Regions from separate parts of the Rhizobium sp. WW_1 genome, predicted to be linked through region 1. Evidence: riboswitches for the same ligand, from Rfam matches in the RefSeq annotation. Region 1 holds a riboswitch; the other holds the start of a gene.
The links. A riboswitch is a leader RNA that binds a small molecule or an ion and turns the genes downstream of it on or off. The one in region 1 is predicted to bind cobalamin.
Positions count from the first base shown of each region.

Region 1 (7,741 bases):
AGCGTCCAGACCAGATGCCGGCAGACGATCGCATCATAGGCTTCGTCCGGTTCCATGGTCTGTTCGGCATCCGCCAGCAGAAAGCGCAAACGCGGCTTGCCCGCATGCTTCCGGCGCGCGACGGCAAGCATTGCCTCGGAAAAATCGAGTGCCGTCACGTCATGACCGAGATCATGGATCAGGCGGGTGACTTCTCCTGTGCCGCAAGCAAGTTCCAGCACGCGCTTCGGCTGGGGACCGAGCGCCGCGCGGATCGGCTCCTGCCAGGCATCGGCCTCGGGGCCAGGCGCGATTTTATGCCCGAAGGCAAGATCGAAGGTTTCAGAGCGCTTCGACCAATAGTCCCTGATCTCCTCCTTGAGATCGAAATTGGCGCCGTCCATGCAATCAACCTGCCATGTATTGAATGTTGCAGCGGCCGTGGACCGAAGATTTCTGCACATGCGCACGCACGCCGAAAACCCGTTCGATCAATTCCTGCGTCAGCACGTCTTCCGGCGGGCCGGCCGCGACCACCTCGCCCTTCTGCAGCACGGCGAGACTGTCACAAAACATCGCCGCAAGATTGAGATCGTGCAGCGCGACGATCGATGTAACGTCAAGCCTGGAGACCAGGCCAAGAATGTCGAGCTGATGCTGGATATCGAGATGGTTCGTCGGCTCGTCGAGCAGAAGCTCGCTCGGTGTCTGGGCAAGCGCCCTTGCAATATGGACCCGCTGCCGCTCTCCACCGGAGAGGGTTTGCCATAATTGCCCAGCGCGGCTCTGCATGCCGACGCGAACAAGCGCATCCGAAACCGCCGCATCGTCTTGAGCGCTCCAGGCCGACAGGGGGCCGCGATGCGGCGTGCGACCGAGGCGCACCACGTCCATCACGGTCACTTGCGTATCGGTTGTCGCCTGCTGTTCAACGAGCGCGATGCGGCGGGCAATATCGCCGCGCGAAATCGAGGCGATATCGCTGCCGCCAAGCCGGATGACGCCGCTCTTGACCTTGCGCAGCCGGCATATCAGCCGCAGCAGACTGGATTTTCCAGAACCGTTCGGCCCGAGAAGGCCGAGGACTTTGCCCTTTTCGACCGTCAGGCTGACGCCGTTGACGATCAGACTATCGCCGGCCGCAAACGTCACCGTGTCAACCGCGATGCTCATGCCGTCCTCCGGGCGCGATAGAGAATAAGGGCGAAGGCCGGAGCTCCGAAGAGGGCGGTGACGACGCCGATCGGCAGGATCTGCTGGGGAATGATGATGCGCGAGATGATATCGGCAGCAACCATGAAAATGGCGCCGGCCAGCGCCGCCGCCGGCAGCAGCCGATCATGGCTTGGTCCAACCACAAAACGCGCTGCATGTGGAATGACGAGCCCGACGAAGCCAATCGAGCCGACGATGCTGACGACCGCCGCGGTCATCAAGGCCGTCACGCCAAGCAGGACGATCTGCGCTCGCCGGACCGCAATCCCGAGCGAGGCCGCCGCATCCGTGCCGAAGATGAAGGCATCGAGTACCCGGACATGCGCCATGCAAACGGCAAAGCCGATGATGGCGACAGGTCCGGAAAGATAGACGTCCGGCCAGCGCACGCCGCTCATGGAGCCGAGCAGCCAGAACATGACGCCCCTCGCCTGCTCGGCATTGGCCGAGGTGGTGACGATATAGGAGGTGAGCGCATTGAAAAGCTGCGAGCCGGCGACGCCGCAGAGAATGATGCGCTCGCTCGTGCCGCCGACGCCGGCGGCAAGCAGACCGACAAACAGGAAGGCCGCGACCGCGCCGAGAAAAGCGCCGCCGGAGAGGCCCAGAATGCCGTAACCGAGCCCGAGGATCATGATGCAGACCGCGCCGGTGGAAGCGCCGGCGGAAATGCCGAGCACATAGGGCTCGGCAAGCGGATTGCGCAGCAGGGCCTGCAAAACCACGCCGCACAGCGCCAGCGACGCACCGGCGCTCGCCGCGACAAGCGCGCGGCTCAACCGATAATCCCAGACGATCCCCTGATGGATCCGGCTGAGTTCGAAGCCCGTGCCGAACAAGCGGTTCGACACGGCCTTCGCAGTGGTCGACAGCGGAATCGAGATCTCGCCGATCGACACGGCGAGACTGATCATGAAAGCGAGGAGGACGACCGCAGCCATGGCGAGCGCCCAAAGCGCCCACCATGGCCGACGTTCTGCAACGAGGCTCATATTTTACTGTGCCAGACCGAAGGACTTGATGCCCTTGGCCAGGATTTCGATACCGTCGATCGTCCGGATGGTCGGGTTCATCGACTGCGCATCCATCATGACGAAATGCTTGTTCTTGACGGCATCGAGCTGGCTGGTGACGGGATCTTTCTCAAGGAAGTCGACCTTGACCTTCGGGTCGTCGGCCGCGTAGCGGCGGCGATCCATGGTGGCGATGACGATCACGGCTGGATTGGCCTGTGCGATCGTCTCCCACCCTACCAGCGGCCATTCCTCTTCGGTCGTGACGACATTGCGAGCGCCGATCGTCTTCAGAATATAAGCCGGGGCGCTGTTCTTGCCGGCGATATAGGCATCGCCGCTGACTTCCTTGCTGGAGAACCAGAACACGATCGGCAGATCCTTCGCCTTGGCTCCGGCAATCGAGGCAACAGCATCCGCCTCGCGCTTCTTCAGGTCCGCGATCAAGGCATCGCCGCGATCCTTAACGTCGAAGATCTGAGCGAGTTCATCGATCTCCTGGTAGACCAGACCCATCGTGAACAGCTCCTTGCGCACGCCATCGCCGCCATCGGTATTGACCTTGGCGACGCAATCCGTTGGGGCGACGTAGGTATTGATTCCGAGCTCGGAAAACTGCTGGCGCTTGCCCACGGAGCCCTGTGTGCCGACATGCCATTCGAATTCGGCAGCCACGAGATCCGGCTCCTTGCCGACCACGGATTCGAAGCTCGGATCGTTGTCGGCAAGCCGGGGGATCTTGGCATTGGCTTCGGCATATTGCGGCAGAACCGGGCCGACCCACACGGCCGTTCCCGCAATCTTGTCGGCAAGGCCGAGCGAAAAGAGGATTTCGGTCATACCCTGGCCGATCGAAACGATCTTGGCCGGCGCTTTCTGGAAGGTGACCTTCTCGCCGCAATTATTGATCGTGAGGGGATATTGGGTCGCGGCGAAGCCGGACGCGGCAAACCCGGTCAGCCCGAGTGCAAATGTAATGGTCGTCAAAAAATGGCGCATGAAAGATCTCGATAGGACAAGGAAACTGGGCGGTGTCAGCACAATCGCGCTCAGGCAGGTCGCCGCCGGTTGCGAAGATCCCAATCAAGGCCGAAAAAGCTCGGATAATGTCGAAGGCGCAGGTCAATCATTCTCTGTCCTTTCCGAGCATCCCCGCCCGGCTGATTGGATCGTGATCGACGGCAGGTCTCCTGGCTCGCGGATATCTGACGATCATCTGCCTTCCCGCAAGCTTGGCTGCAGTGGCATGGCTCAAAGCCTCTGGAGCGAGCCGGAAAAGGTCACCCCGGGATGATCGGCAATCCGCTTACAGTTGCGGGGGCAGCCACGGTCTAGGTCCCTCTTGGGTCGCCCTCACCGTGTTCCCTATTAATCCCCGCGGAGTCTTCCTTGGGGAACCGTCGCGTCCAGTTATTCCGGACGGACCCTTCCCGTCAAGAACGCATGGATAGTAAAGAGGAAGGGGCACATCATGCTCATTGCCAACGGCCCCAGCAATGCTAAGCCGCCTCGGCCTGCTCCACACGATTTCTTCCGCCCGCCTTCGCCCGGTAAAGCGCCTTGTCGGCGGCTTCGAGCACATGCTTGAAATCCGTGGTCGGCTCGAGCGAGCAAGCAATGCCGATGCTGACGGTGACATGGACGGCGTCCTGATCGAACATCAGCATCGTCGTCTCGATATCGCTGCGAATTTTCTCCGCAACGGCGGCGGCCGCCCTCATGTCGGTGTTCGGCAACAGGACGACGATCTCTTCGCCGCCATAGCGGGCCGCGATATCGGTTTTGCGCACGGTTTGCCGGATGACATCCGCCACCCGCGCCAGAACGGTGTCGCCGAAGGAATGGCCCCAATTGTCGTTGATTTTCTTGAAGTGATCGATATCGAGCATGATGATCGAGAAGGGAATGCGCCGCACACCGGCTTCCTTGCTGCATCGATCGCCTTCGCGCTGCAGCACCCGGCGGTTGGGAAGCCTCGTCAGCGGATCGAGGGTGGCTTCATTCTCCAGCGCGCGCTGGATGCCGATGCGATATTGCTCCCGCTGCAGCAGATCCGACAGCAGCATGACGCCAAGAATATTGACGATCGTCACCGGGAGCGCGGCCGAAAGGAGAAGCGCGCGCGCAACCACCCACGGCAGAAAGAGGAGAACCACGAGCGACGTGCAGGTCGCCAGGCCGAACAGGGCCGATCGTTTCCATCCCGTGCCGGTCCATTGCCGCGGCAACAGGCTGAGCGCATAGCCGGCGGCCGCGACGATCGCGATACCGGCAACACCGCCCATGGCGCCCATCCCGCCGACCATGAAGCGAAACAGGGCCATCATCGCGGCGGCCACGATCGTTCCCAGCAGGCCGCCGTAGATCGGTATGAGGACAAGCAGGATCGAGCGGCCATCCTGAATGACGCCTGGCATCCACTGTATGGGATCGCCCATCGACAGGATACCGACCAGCCCGAACAACAGCCCGACGGCAGCCGATTTCAAAGCGCCGCGCTCGACGATGCGGATCACCCAGGAATAGGCATAGACAATGATCGCCACCTGGCCGAGGACGCGAATGAGCGAGACCAAATGTGTTTCAATTTCCATTGCTATTCCCAGTCCTCGCGACTAGCCGTAACGAATGACCGGTATCGGCATAGTCGAAGTCGATGCCGGATACCATGCGATCTCCGTAAAATGGTTTACCAAGCCTCTCGCTGATTGGCGGCCTGGCGATGGTGTTCGGACGGGAATTGTGGGCGGAGGTCATCGTCGCAATCGAACTTCTGAAGCAATGCGTCTCAATATGGCTGTCTCCGGATTCTGTCATGCGAGCCAGGCGATATCGGGCGCGGCCGATAGATCCGAATGGTCAACGCTATCTGGCGCCGCGCGCCTGGCGATCAAGAGCTGCCGGTCAATTTGGCATTCCGCTGGGCGTTTCGACGCTGTCGGTGCTGCGCTGTCATCGATGTCCGCAAACTTTGCGGCGGCACGAATTGACGCATTGCGCTTGTAATGAGCCTGTCCTATGACTGCAACCTTATCCGCGGGATGCGGGTGGTGGGGACAAGAATGCGGAAGACAATTTCGCGTACATGGCAGTGGAGTGCGCGCATCGTCTGCGCCATGGCGCTGTTGCTTGTCGGCTTTGCCCATCAGCCGGTCGTCGCCACGGCGGATGAGATATCTCCCATAGAACTTGCGCAATACAGGCTGCCGGACGGGTCCCTGCCCATTCTCTGCATCACCTACAAGGACGCGGACGGCAAGGTGCATGGAAAAGCCTATGCGCCCGGGTGCGAAGCCTGCCGGATCGCTTCCGCCGCGGTTCTGCCCATACCTCCGACCGAGATTTGCGAACGCCTCGCCTCTCAGCGCGGAGAGACCGTCGTTGCAAGATCGGAAGCCTTCCATCGGCAGCTTTATCCACCGAACACCGGCCCAAGGGCGCCACCCATCCTCGACATCGTTGGCTGAACCGGCGTTGCGGCTTTTGTCGTGACGCCCGCCGTCAACGGCTGCCGTCATGCGCGACCTTCAAGTCGTGAAATCCGAGGATTGGTGTTTTCCGCAAAACTTCGCCGAACGAGCCGCTGCGGCCGCTCACGCGAAGCAGGCGCATTTCAAACGGCGAACAATCGCCGCCCCTCCCCGGATCGATCGCTTGCGGCAGCCCGCCGATCTTCGGAGGATTTTCATGTCTGCCTTTACCGCTGCTGAACCTGCTGTCGCAGCTACCCATAATATCTCACTCTATCGTGCAATCTGGCGCTGGCATTTTTTCGCCGGTCTTCTCGTCATTCCCTTCATGCTCAATTTGGCAATCACCGGGTCTTTGTATCTCTTCAAGGATCAGATTGCCGACACCTTCTATTCGCATCGCTATCTCGTTGCCGAGACTGGCACGATGCGGCAGCCGCAGCAGATCGTCGATGCCGCACTCGCAGCCTTTCCCGGCGCCCGCGCAACCTCCTATCATGAGGCATCGGCGCCAGACCGCTCGGCCTGGGTCACGGTCTCCAGGGACGGCCAATCGACCATCGTCTACGTCAATCCCTATGACGGCAGCATCCTGGGCTCGGTCGGCTCGAAGCAGGAGTTCGGCTGGGTCGTCAAGCGTATCCACAGCCTCGAATATTTCGGCGAATGGACCAACCGTCTCATCGAGATCGCGGCAGGCTTCGCCCTCGTCCTGGTGGTGACCGGTATCTATCTCTGGTGGCCGCGCCAGCAGGCCGGAGGCGTGCTCACGGTTCGCGGCAATCCATCACGGCGCGTCTTCTGGCGCGATCTGCATGCCGTGACCGGCGCCCTCGCAGGCGTCCTCATCTTTTTCCTGGCCTTCAGCGGCATGCCCTGGTCCGGCTACTGGGGCGCCAATGTCAATACCTGGTTGACCGCCCACAATTTCGGAACGCCGGCCGCACTCTGGGATGATGTGCCGAAATCGACGAAGGTCACGCAGGATGTCGTCGGCCGCGCCGGCTGGGTGGTCGAGAATGCGCCCGTTCCGCTCTCCGATATCGCCGCGGCGCAATCGGCAAAGCCGATCGGCCTGAACAGGGCCGTCCACATCATGCACGGTCTGGGCATGGTGGCCGGTTCAGACCTTGCCATCCCGACAGATGAAACCGGCGTCTATACCGCAAGTCACTATTTCGGCGATCTCGGCGAGGAGCGAACTGTCCATATCGACCAATATTCCGGCAAGCCACTCGTCGATATTTCCTACGACCAGTATCCGGCGCTCGGCAAGGCGATCGAATGGGGCATCAACGTCCATCAGGGACAGGAATGGGGCCTCTTCAACCAACTCCTGATGCTTGCGGCATGTCTTGCCATCATCCTTTGCTGCGTCACGGCCGCGACCATGTGGTGGAAGCGCCGGCCATCCGGCCGCCTTGGTGTGCCGCCGATGCCGCCGCAGAAAACGGTCTATGTCGGCCTGTGGCTCATCGCCATCATCTTCGGTGTCGCCTTTCCGCTCACGGGAGCCGCGATCGTCGCAATGCTGCTCCTCGACCAGTTCGTGGTTCGCTTCGTGCCGCCACTTCGACGTTTCTTTTCGTGACGAGACCAGGCGGAGCCGACGGCTTCGCCGCACCCTCCTCTTCCGGATCAAGGATATCGACCATGCTGAAACGTATTTTTGCTCTCGCCGCCTTCGGGCTGGCCCTCTTTTCTTCTTCCCTCGCTTTTGCCGACGACGTCAAAATCGGCAATCTCACCATCTCCGCGCCCTATGTTCGCGCCATGGTGCCCGGAGCTCCGGTCGGCGGCGGCTACCTGACCATCACCAACAAGGGCGACACCGACGACCGGCTGGTCGCTGCAAGCTCGTCGCGCGCCGCAACGGTCCAGATTCACGAGATGAAGATGGACAAAGACGTCATGATCATGCGCGAGCTTCCCGACGGCCTGCCCATCCCGGCGGGCAAAACGGTCGAGCTCAAACCCGGCGGCTACCATGTGATGTTCATGAAGGTCGCCGAGCCCTTCCTTCAGGGCCAGACCATCCGCACGACCCTGACATTCGAAAAGGCC
Region 1 covers NZ_RAIN01000002.1:75,699-83,439, forward strand. Annotated here, with positions in the region: gene BJ928_RS07805 (class I SAM-dependent methyltransferase) at 1-383, opposite strand, end outside; gene BJ928_RS07810 (ABC transporter ATP-binding protein) at 388-1,152, opposite strand; gene BJ928_RS07815 (iron chelate uptake ABC transporter family permease subunit) at 1,149-2,186, opposite strand; gene BJ928_RS07820 (ABC transporter substrate-binding protein) at 2,190-3,206, opposite strand; cobalamin riboswitch at 3,370-3,624, opposite strand; gene BJ928_RS07825 (diguanylate cyclase) at 3,707-4,801, opposite strand; gene BJ928_RS07835 (hypothetical protein) at 5,270-5,674, shown strand; gene BJ928_RS07840 (PepSY domain-containing protein) at 5,895-7,268, shown strand; gene BJ928_RS07845 (copper uptake system-associated protein) at 7,331-7,741, shown strand, end outside.

Region 2 (7,741 bases), on a different contig from region 1:
TGGCGAGGCGGTTTTCAGGTCGATGCTATGCCTCGATCTGCACATCCGTCTTCGGGCGCGAGCAGCAGGCGAGGATATAACCCTCGTCGATCTCGTCATCGAGGATGCCGCCATTGTGGCTCATCTCGACTTCGCCCGAGAGCTTCATGACGCGGCATGTACCGCAAAGCCCGGATTCGCAGGCCGCTCCGATGCGCACACCGGCACCGCGCGCCGCCTGAAGCACGGTCTGGCCCGCGGCGCAGACGACATCCTTGCCGGCCATGGTGAAGCGGATCGTCGTCGCGGCCTCGCCGGAGGCATCGTCGGAAACCTCCGCAAGCGGCGTTGCAGCGTTCGCTGGCTGGAAGCTCTCCTGATGATAGCGCGACATGTCGAAACCATGCGCTTCCAGCATGGAGCGCACGGCGTCCATGAAGACTTCCGGGCCGCAGCAGAAGATCGTCCGGTCCATGAAATCAGGAGCCAGGAGACCGATCTTCGCCTTGTCGATGCGTCCCTTCAGCCCCGACCAGAGATCGGTGCGGCCACAACCCTCGACGATGAGGCCGAGATTGAGGTTCGGCATGAAGCGGGCGAGATATTCGAGTTCGGAGCGGAAAATGATGTCGGTCGGGCTGCGCGAGCAATTGACGAAGGTGATGTCCGACAGCGGCGCGATGTCGGCCATGTAACGCGTCATCGACATCATCGGCGTAATGCCGGAACCGGCGGAGACAAACAGGTACTTTTCGCCGGGATGACGGATATGGCTGAAATCGCCGAGCGGACCGAAAGCCTTGATGCGCATGCCCGGCTTCAGGTTCTCGAACATCCAGCGCGTGCCGATGCTGTCCTTCTGCGCCTTGACAGTCACGGCGACCGAAAAGGGCCGCGACGGTGTCGACGACAGCGTATAGGTGCGCATGACCGGCTCCGGAGCCGTCGGCAGCTCCAGCGTCACGAACTGGCCCGGCAGGTAGCGGAACCAGTTGTCCTTGTCGGAGCCGAATGTGAAGGTCATCACATCGGGCGCCTCGGGCGTGACCGAGAGACATTCGAGCAGATGCTGCCTGTCGCTCCAGGGCTGCATCTGGTCGAGGTGTCGATGGCGAAGGGAGGCGGTCATGTTCATACTCAGGCGACCGCCGACAGCTTGGCCTGATCGCCCTGCAGCCGGTTGATCATGAAAGTCGTGTACCATTCGACGAACTGCATGACGCCGCCTTCATGGATTTCCGAATAGGGACCGGGCTCATAGGCCGGCGAGCGGATGCCGAAGGCGTTTTCCTCGACGATGCGGCGGTCCTGGTCGTTGGTCTCGGTCCAGACGTGCGTCAGTTCTTCCAGATCGTAGTCGACGCCTTCGACCGCATCCTTATGGACGATCCACTTGGTGGTCACAGCGGTTTCCTCGGCGCTGATCGGCAGCACGCGGAAGGAAATGGCGTGATCGCCGAGCATGTGGTTCCATGTCGTGGGATAGTGGAACAGCAGCATGGTGCCGATGCCGTTGATCGTCACATCCGACGAGAGCGGACGCTTGACGGCGTTCTGGCCCGACATCGTGTAGCTTTCGGCACCTTCGATCAGCGGCATGCGGGCCGTGCGGAACTGGCCGTCCGGAGAAAGCTTGAATTCGCTCGGCAGGCCTGCGGCCTCGCAGCGCTGCCAATGTGCGGCGATCACCGGATCGTTCATCGCGCCCTGCACGCCGCTAACGGTCGGCGCTTCCGGGAAGGTGCGGCAAAGCTCGGGATGGTTGGCCGCGCAGTGATAGCACTCGCGGTTGTTTTCCCAGACCAGCTTCCAGTTGCCCTTTTCGATGATGGTGCTCTGGAAGGCGATCTTGGCTTCGCTGATGCGATGCGGCGCGATGTAGGGTTCGATGGTCTCGCGGACCGGAGCGAAATCCGGCGCGTTCTGCGCAAGGCAAATGAAGATGTAGCCGCCGACGCTTTCGCAGTGGACCGGCTTCAGCCCGTGCTGGCTCTTGTCGAAATCCTCCGCCATCTGGCGGGCGAAGAGCAGCGAGCCGTCGAGTTCGTAAGTCCACTGGTGATAGGGGCAGACGAGCTTTGCCGAGGAGCCGCGCTCGGTGTTGCAGACGCGCGAGCCGCGATGGCGACAGCTGTTGTGGAAAGCGCGGATGACCTGATCGCGACCCCGGACAATCACGACCGGGTAATCACCGATCTGGACGGTGAAGTAATTGCCCGCGCGCGGCACTTCGCAATCATGGCCGATGAACAGCCAGTCGCGATAGTAGATCATCTCCATATCGAGCTTGAAATAATCCGGATCGGTATAGAACGGTTGTTCGAGACTCAAACCCGTCCGGTGGTTCTTCAATTGCCGCAGAACTTTGCTGCCGATATCCATTTGCCTATCCTTCGCAGTACCGGGAGACGTGCAGAGGACATGCAGAGGCCATCGGGAATGGCCCAAAGCAATGTCCGACCGCCCGCCGCGGTCAGTAAACCATGTGTGCCCAAGGCTGGTTTCCGGGCTCTGGAGCGGCCCTGTTTCCAGAGCCCCATGGCACCTTCCCAGGCCGACCAGACCCAGTGGCTTTATCCGCCATGCCTCACTCCACCACCGTTGCGGGGGCAGCGCCGGATTTTGACCGGCTTCCCAATTCTCCGTCTCCCTAGCAAACGGCACCTTGAGATTGATAACATCATAGCGCCCGGCACCGGCGGCGGCTGCGCTGCAATGCGACATCGGCTTCGAAATTGACGACAGCCGAAACGGGGCAGCGGGACGGTTGCCCTTGCAGGCGATATAGAGAGGCAATTCAACCTCTTACATTCCGGTGCGGGACATGAGGGGGGTGCGCTGCCCGACCCTTGCCGATGACGCTTTATTCTGATTGCGACAGATCAACCAACCGAGGGCGATTGGGCGGCCGAAAGAGCTTGCAAAGCCGCCATCGCACGACCGGCATCGGCCGCTGGCACGAAGATGTGGTCATGATGGTAAGCCGCGACCACATTGGCGCTGATACCCTCGTTGCCGAGCGCCGTTGCGAAGGCAGCGGTCAACCCTACGGCCTCGAGAGAGGAGTGCACTTCGAGCGTTATCATGCGCATGGTGGGGGCCGCGGGAAATCCAGCCTCTCGGGCCGTCTCCAATGGAAGGATCAGCGTCACGCCTTCCTTTTCACGGAAGAATCCGAGCGGCCTCAGATGGATGTGGTCTGCCAACATCGACGCCGGAACGCTGCAATAGACGAATTCGCCCTCGGCAAGGCTCGGCTTCATGCCGGAAAGGAGCTGCTGGAGATCGGTAATTCCGGGCATGTTTCTCAGTCTCCTTAAAAGTGCAGCATCCCAGATGCGGTTAAGCTCGGCTCAAGCTATGTGATCTAGCATGTCGCTCAGAGACTAACATAGCGAGATCCGGCATGGCCAAACTCAGATATTTCGACGCTGGGAAGCCCGCCGACCCCGAACCGGCGCCAGTAGTGCCGACGACAGGGCACAGCGAATTCCTGCGCACGGGGCGCATCAACCGGAACAGGCCGCACTGGCTTGCCGAAGAGCGGGAATATCTCAGTCACGAACACGTGGCCGAGCGCACGGCGCTGAAGCTCAGGGATGCCGGCGAAAAGACGCATGACCGGCTCAACAGCTTCCACAAATCAATCCGTTTCCCGAAGCTCATCTTCCATCACACGCTGAAGGACACGCCGCATCTCGGCTATTGCCACGTGACAGCCGCGCGGACACAGTTCGCACAATATGAGCAGGTGAACTGGGCGTTCTATATCGCCAATTTCTTTGCCCGTATCGGCCAGGAAGAGAATTTCTTCGAAGACATCAGCCTCAAATATTCTCGGATGTATTTCGCCGTCGCCGTTCACCCGGACAAGCAGGCTGAGGACAAGAAGCTGACGATCAATCGCGACATTCGCGGCAACGGCGTACTGTTCCACACCCACGATCCGCAGATCGCCATCCGCAACGTTCTATTGCTTGGCGCCCGCAACGAGCAGCTTCGCGACATCATTCGCCAGCTTTGACGATTGATCCGAAAACTCGAAGGGCATAAGAACGGCCTGAACTGCAAGCAGGCAGGCCATGGCACGACACATAGACATTCTCGAACATCCGCAAACCGCGATCGACGTCGCCACGGCAACCCTCGCCGAGGGTCTGCCGATCGGGCTGCCAACGGAGACGGTCTACGGCCTTGCCGCCGATGCCACCAATCCCGCCGCCATCACCCGGATCTACGAGACCAAGGGGCGTCCGCGCTTCAATCCGCTGATCTGCCATATGAGCGATCTCGCCATGGCCGAGCGCTATGCCATCTTCGACCCCATCTCGCGTAAGCTCGCGGAAGCCTTCTGGCCCGGCCCGCTGACGCTGGTGCTGCCGCTCAAGCCCGATAGCGGCATCCATCCGCTGGCAACAGCCGGACTTGATACGGTCGGCATCCGCGTGCCCAAGGGCTTTGCCGGCGAGCTGATCCGTGCCTTTGACCGACCGCTCGCAGCACCAAGCGCCAACACATCAGGCAAAATCAGCGCCACCAGCGCCGATCATGTCGACGACGATCTCGGGGAACGCATTACCCTTATTCTCGATGCCGGGGCTTCGGTCGTCGGCGTGGAGTCGACCATCGTCAAGGTCGAGGATGGCGAGATGCGCCTCTTGCGGCCAGGCGGTCTCGCAGCGAGCGAAATCGAGCGCGTGGCCGGCAAGAAGCTCAAACGCAAGAAGAAGGCCTCGGCCGCCATCGAGGCGCCTGGTATGATGGCTTCACATTATGCACCCGGAGCAGCCGTGCGGCTCGACGCGACGGAGGTTTCCGCAAACGAGACGCTGATCCGCTTCGGAACGCCTGACATTGCCGGTATCGGTGAGGCGGTTGCAGTGCTGGATCTGAGCACATCGGGCGATCTCTCAGAAGCCGCCGCAAACCTCTTCGATTTCATGAAGCGCGCCGATGCCACAGGTGCGGCCACGATTGCCTTTTCGCATATTCCAGACGAAGGCCTCGGCGAGGCGATCAACGACCGGCTGCGTCGCGCGGCCGCGCCCAGAGAATAAATCAGCCCGACACCATCAGGCAAAGGACACGCCATGAGCAGCTCCGCCCTCTCTTCCGACCTTCTCGATCGCTTCGCCGCCATCGTCGGTGAAAAACATGCCGTACGGGATGCTGCGGAAATCGCGCCGCATCTCGTCGAAAATCGCGGCCTCTATCACGGCGCTTCGCCCCTGCTGCTCAAGCCCGGCTCGGTGGAAGAGGTGTCGGCGATCCTGAAGCTTGCCAGCGAGACCGGCGCGGCCATCGTTCCGCAGACCGGCAATACCGGTCTCGTCGGGGGGCAGACGCCGCGCGAGGGCGGCTCCGACATCATCCTGTCGCTGGAGCGCATGAACCGCGTTCGCGATATCGATCCGGTCGGCAATACCATGATCGTCGACGGCGGCTGCATTCTCGCCGATGTTCACAAGGCGGCAGCCGAGCATGGCCGCATGTTCCCGCTTTCGCTCGGCTCCGAAGGCTCCTGCCGCATCGCCGGCAACCTTTCGACCAATGCCGGCGGCACGGCCGTTCTTGCCTATGGCAACATGCGCCAACTGTGCCTCGGCCTCGAAGTCGTGTTGCCCACGGGCGAGATCTGGAATGGCCTGCGCCGCCTGAAGAAGGACAATACCGGCTACGATCTGCGCGATCTCTTCATCGGTGCAGAAGGCACGCTCGGCGTCATCACCGGCGCGGTGCTAAAACTCTTTCCGCAGCCGCTCGGCCATCAAGTCGCCTTCGCCGGTCTGCAATCGGTCGACGATGCGCTGACCCTGTTCAAGAATGCCTCGAGCCTGTGCGGCACGGCGCTGACCGGTTTCGAGCTGATGCCGCGCCTCGGCGTCGAATTCACGACGCGCCATATCCCCGGCGTGCGAGATCCGCTGGAGACGGCGCATCCCTGGTATGTGCTGATCGATATCTCCACCTCGGATTCGGCCGAGACGGCCGAGCGGATGATGTCGGCGCTGCTCGAGCAGGGCTATGAGGCCGGCCTGATCCAGGATGCAACCATCGCCAGCTCGGAAGCGCAGCAGAAGGCGATCTGGCACATGCGCGAGAGCATGTCGGATGCGCAGAAGCCCGAGGGCGGTTCGATCAAGCACGACGTTTCCGTGCCGGTGGCGCAAATTCCGCAATTCATGCAGGAAGCGGCAGCCGGCGTAATGGCGGCGATGCCCGGCGCCCGCATCTGCGCCTTCGGCCATATGGGGGATGGCAACATCCACTACAACATCTCGCAGCCTGTCGGCGCCGACAAGGCTGAGTTCATCGGCCGCTGGCGCGAGATCAACAAGATCGTCCACGGGCTGGTGCTGCAGCATGGCGGCTCGATCTCAGCCGAGCATGGCATCGGCCAGCTGAAGCGCGACGAGTTGGCATCCATCCGTTCGGACATCGAGATGGACCTGATGCGCCGGATCAAGACGGCCTTCGACCCGGCCGGGATCATGAATCCTGGAAAGGTATTGAAGGTTCAATCCTAGACTGTCACGACGACCCTTTCCGAGGCGAAGCAGCCGATCTGGCAGGAGATAATCGTGCCGTCGGCATCGATGTCTTCGCCCGCATAGGCAAGGACCGGCGCGAGACGCGATTGCTGAAGCATTCTTGCCTCGGCTTCCGTGGGCATGCGCGCGGTGATGTCGGTGGAGCGGCGCCAATAATCCATGACGCCATAGTCCTTCAGCGCCGCCGTGAATGAGCCCGTTACAGCGAACTTCTCTGCCAGACCGAGGAAGCGTTGCGCAGCGCAGCTGCGCATGACCACCGAGACCGGAAGAGCATCGGCATAAGCGACCACGCACATGTCGAGCACCGCCTCGCCCGGCTGCAGGTTCAGCCTTGCGGCGATATCGGCGGTTGCCGGAACCTCCCTCGCGGAGAGAACCTTACGCGTGAGGTGGGCGTCCGTCGCGGTCAGATCCTTGCTGAATCGTACCTTGTCGCCCAGCTGGAAGCGAACTGGCATATCGGCGCGGACATAGGCGCCGCTGCCGCGTGCGACACGCAGCAGCCCCTCCCCCTCCAGCTCGGCGATCGCACGCCGCATCGTCACCCTGGAGACGCCGAATTGTTCGGACAAAGCGCGCTCGCTCGGCAAGCGGCTGCCGGGAGGATGCTGGCCACCGTCGATGGCGCGCCGGAGTGCCGCGGCAACGGTCGCCCAGCCTCCAGCAGTTTTTATACCTTCACCCTGTCGATTTTTCTCGTCCATCACAATACTGTCGCCTTGAAATTGGTATATACCAATTTATAAAGATCTCGATCGTTTATGGAAGGGTTCCGCATGGTCGACAAGCGCATATATGTGACATCAGTCAGCAGCAGCGGCGTGCACGAGTTCAGCAAGCAGACCAAGGATCATATCCAGCTACTGACCGGGCTCGGCGTGGAGGGTGACGCGCACATGGGCGTCACGGTGAAGCATCGTTCCCGCGTCGCGGTCGATCCGACCCAGCCCAATCTGCGCCAGGTGCATATCATCCACGAAGAATTGTTCGACGAACTCATAGAAAAGGGTTTCTCTGTTTCGGCGGGCGATATGGGCGAGAATATCGCGACCAGAGGGATCGACCTGCTTTCGCTGCCGCAAGGCACGCGCCTCCATATCGGCGAGGAAGCCATCGTCGAGGTGACGGGCTTGCGCAATCCCTGCAAGCAGATCGACAATTTCCAGAAGGGCCTGCTGCATGCTGTGCTCGACAAGGATGCCGACGGC
Region 2 covers NZ_RAIN01000001.1:702,026-709,766, forward strand. Annotated here, with positions in the region: gene BJ928_RS03325 (hybrid-cluster NAD(P)-dependent oxidoreductase) at 26-1,114, opposite strand; gene BJ928_RS03330 (aromatic ring-hydroxylating dioxygenase subunit alpha) at 1,117-2,361, opposite strand; cobalamin riboswitch at 2,457-2,662, opposite strand; gene BJ928_RS03335 (ACT domain-containing protein) at 2,862-3,281, opposite strand; gene BJ928_RS03340 (DUF6656 family protein) at 3,386-4,003, shown strand; gene BJ928_RS03345 (L-threonylcarbamoyladenylate synthase) at 4,062-5,036, shown strand; gene BJ928_RS03350 (FAD-binding oxidoreductase) at 5,070-6,506, shown strand; gene phnF (phosphonate metabolism transcriptional regulator PhnF) at 6,503-7,237, opposite strand; gene BJ928_RS03360 (MOSC domain-containing protein) at 7,310-7,741, shown strand, end outside.
Region 2: it holds a riboswitch for cobalamin, as region 1 does, so the genes downstream of both, BJ928_RS03330 (aromatic ring-hydroxylating dioxygenase subunit alpha) here and BJ928_RS07820 (ABC transporter substrate-binding protein) in region 1, are expected to answer to the same signal.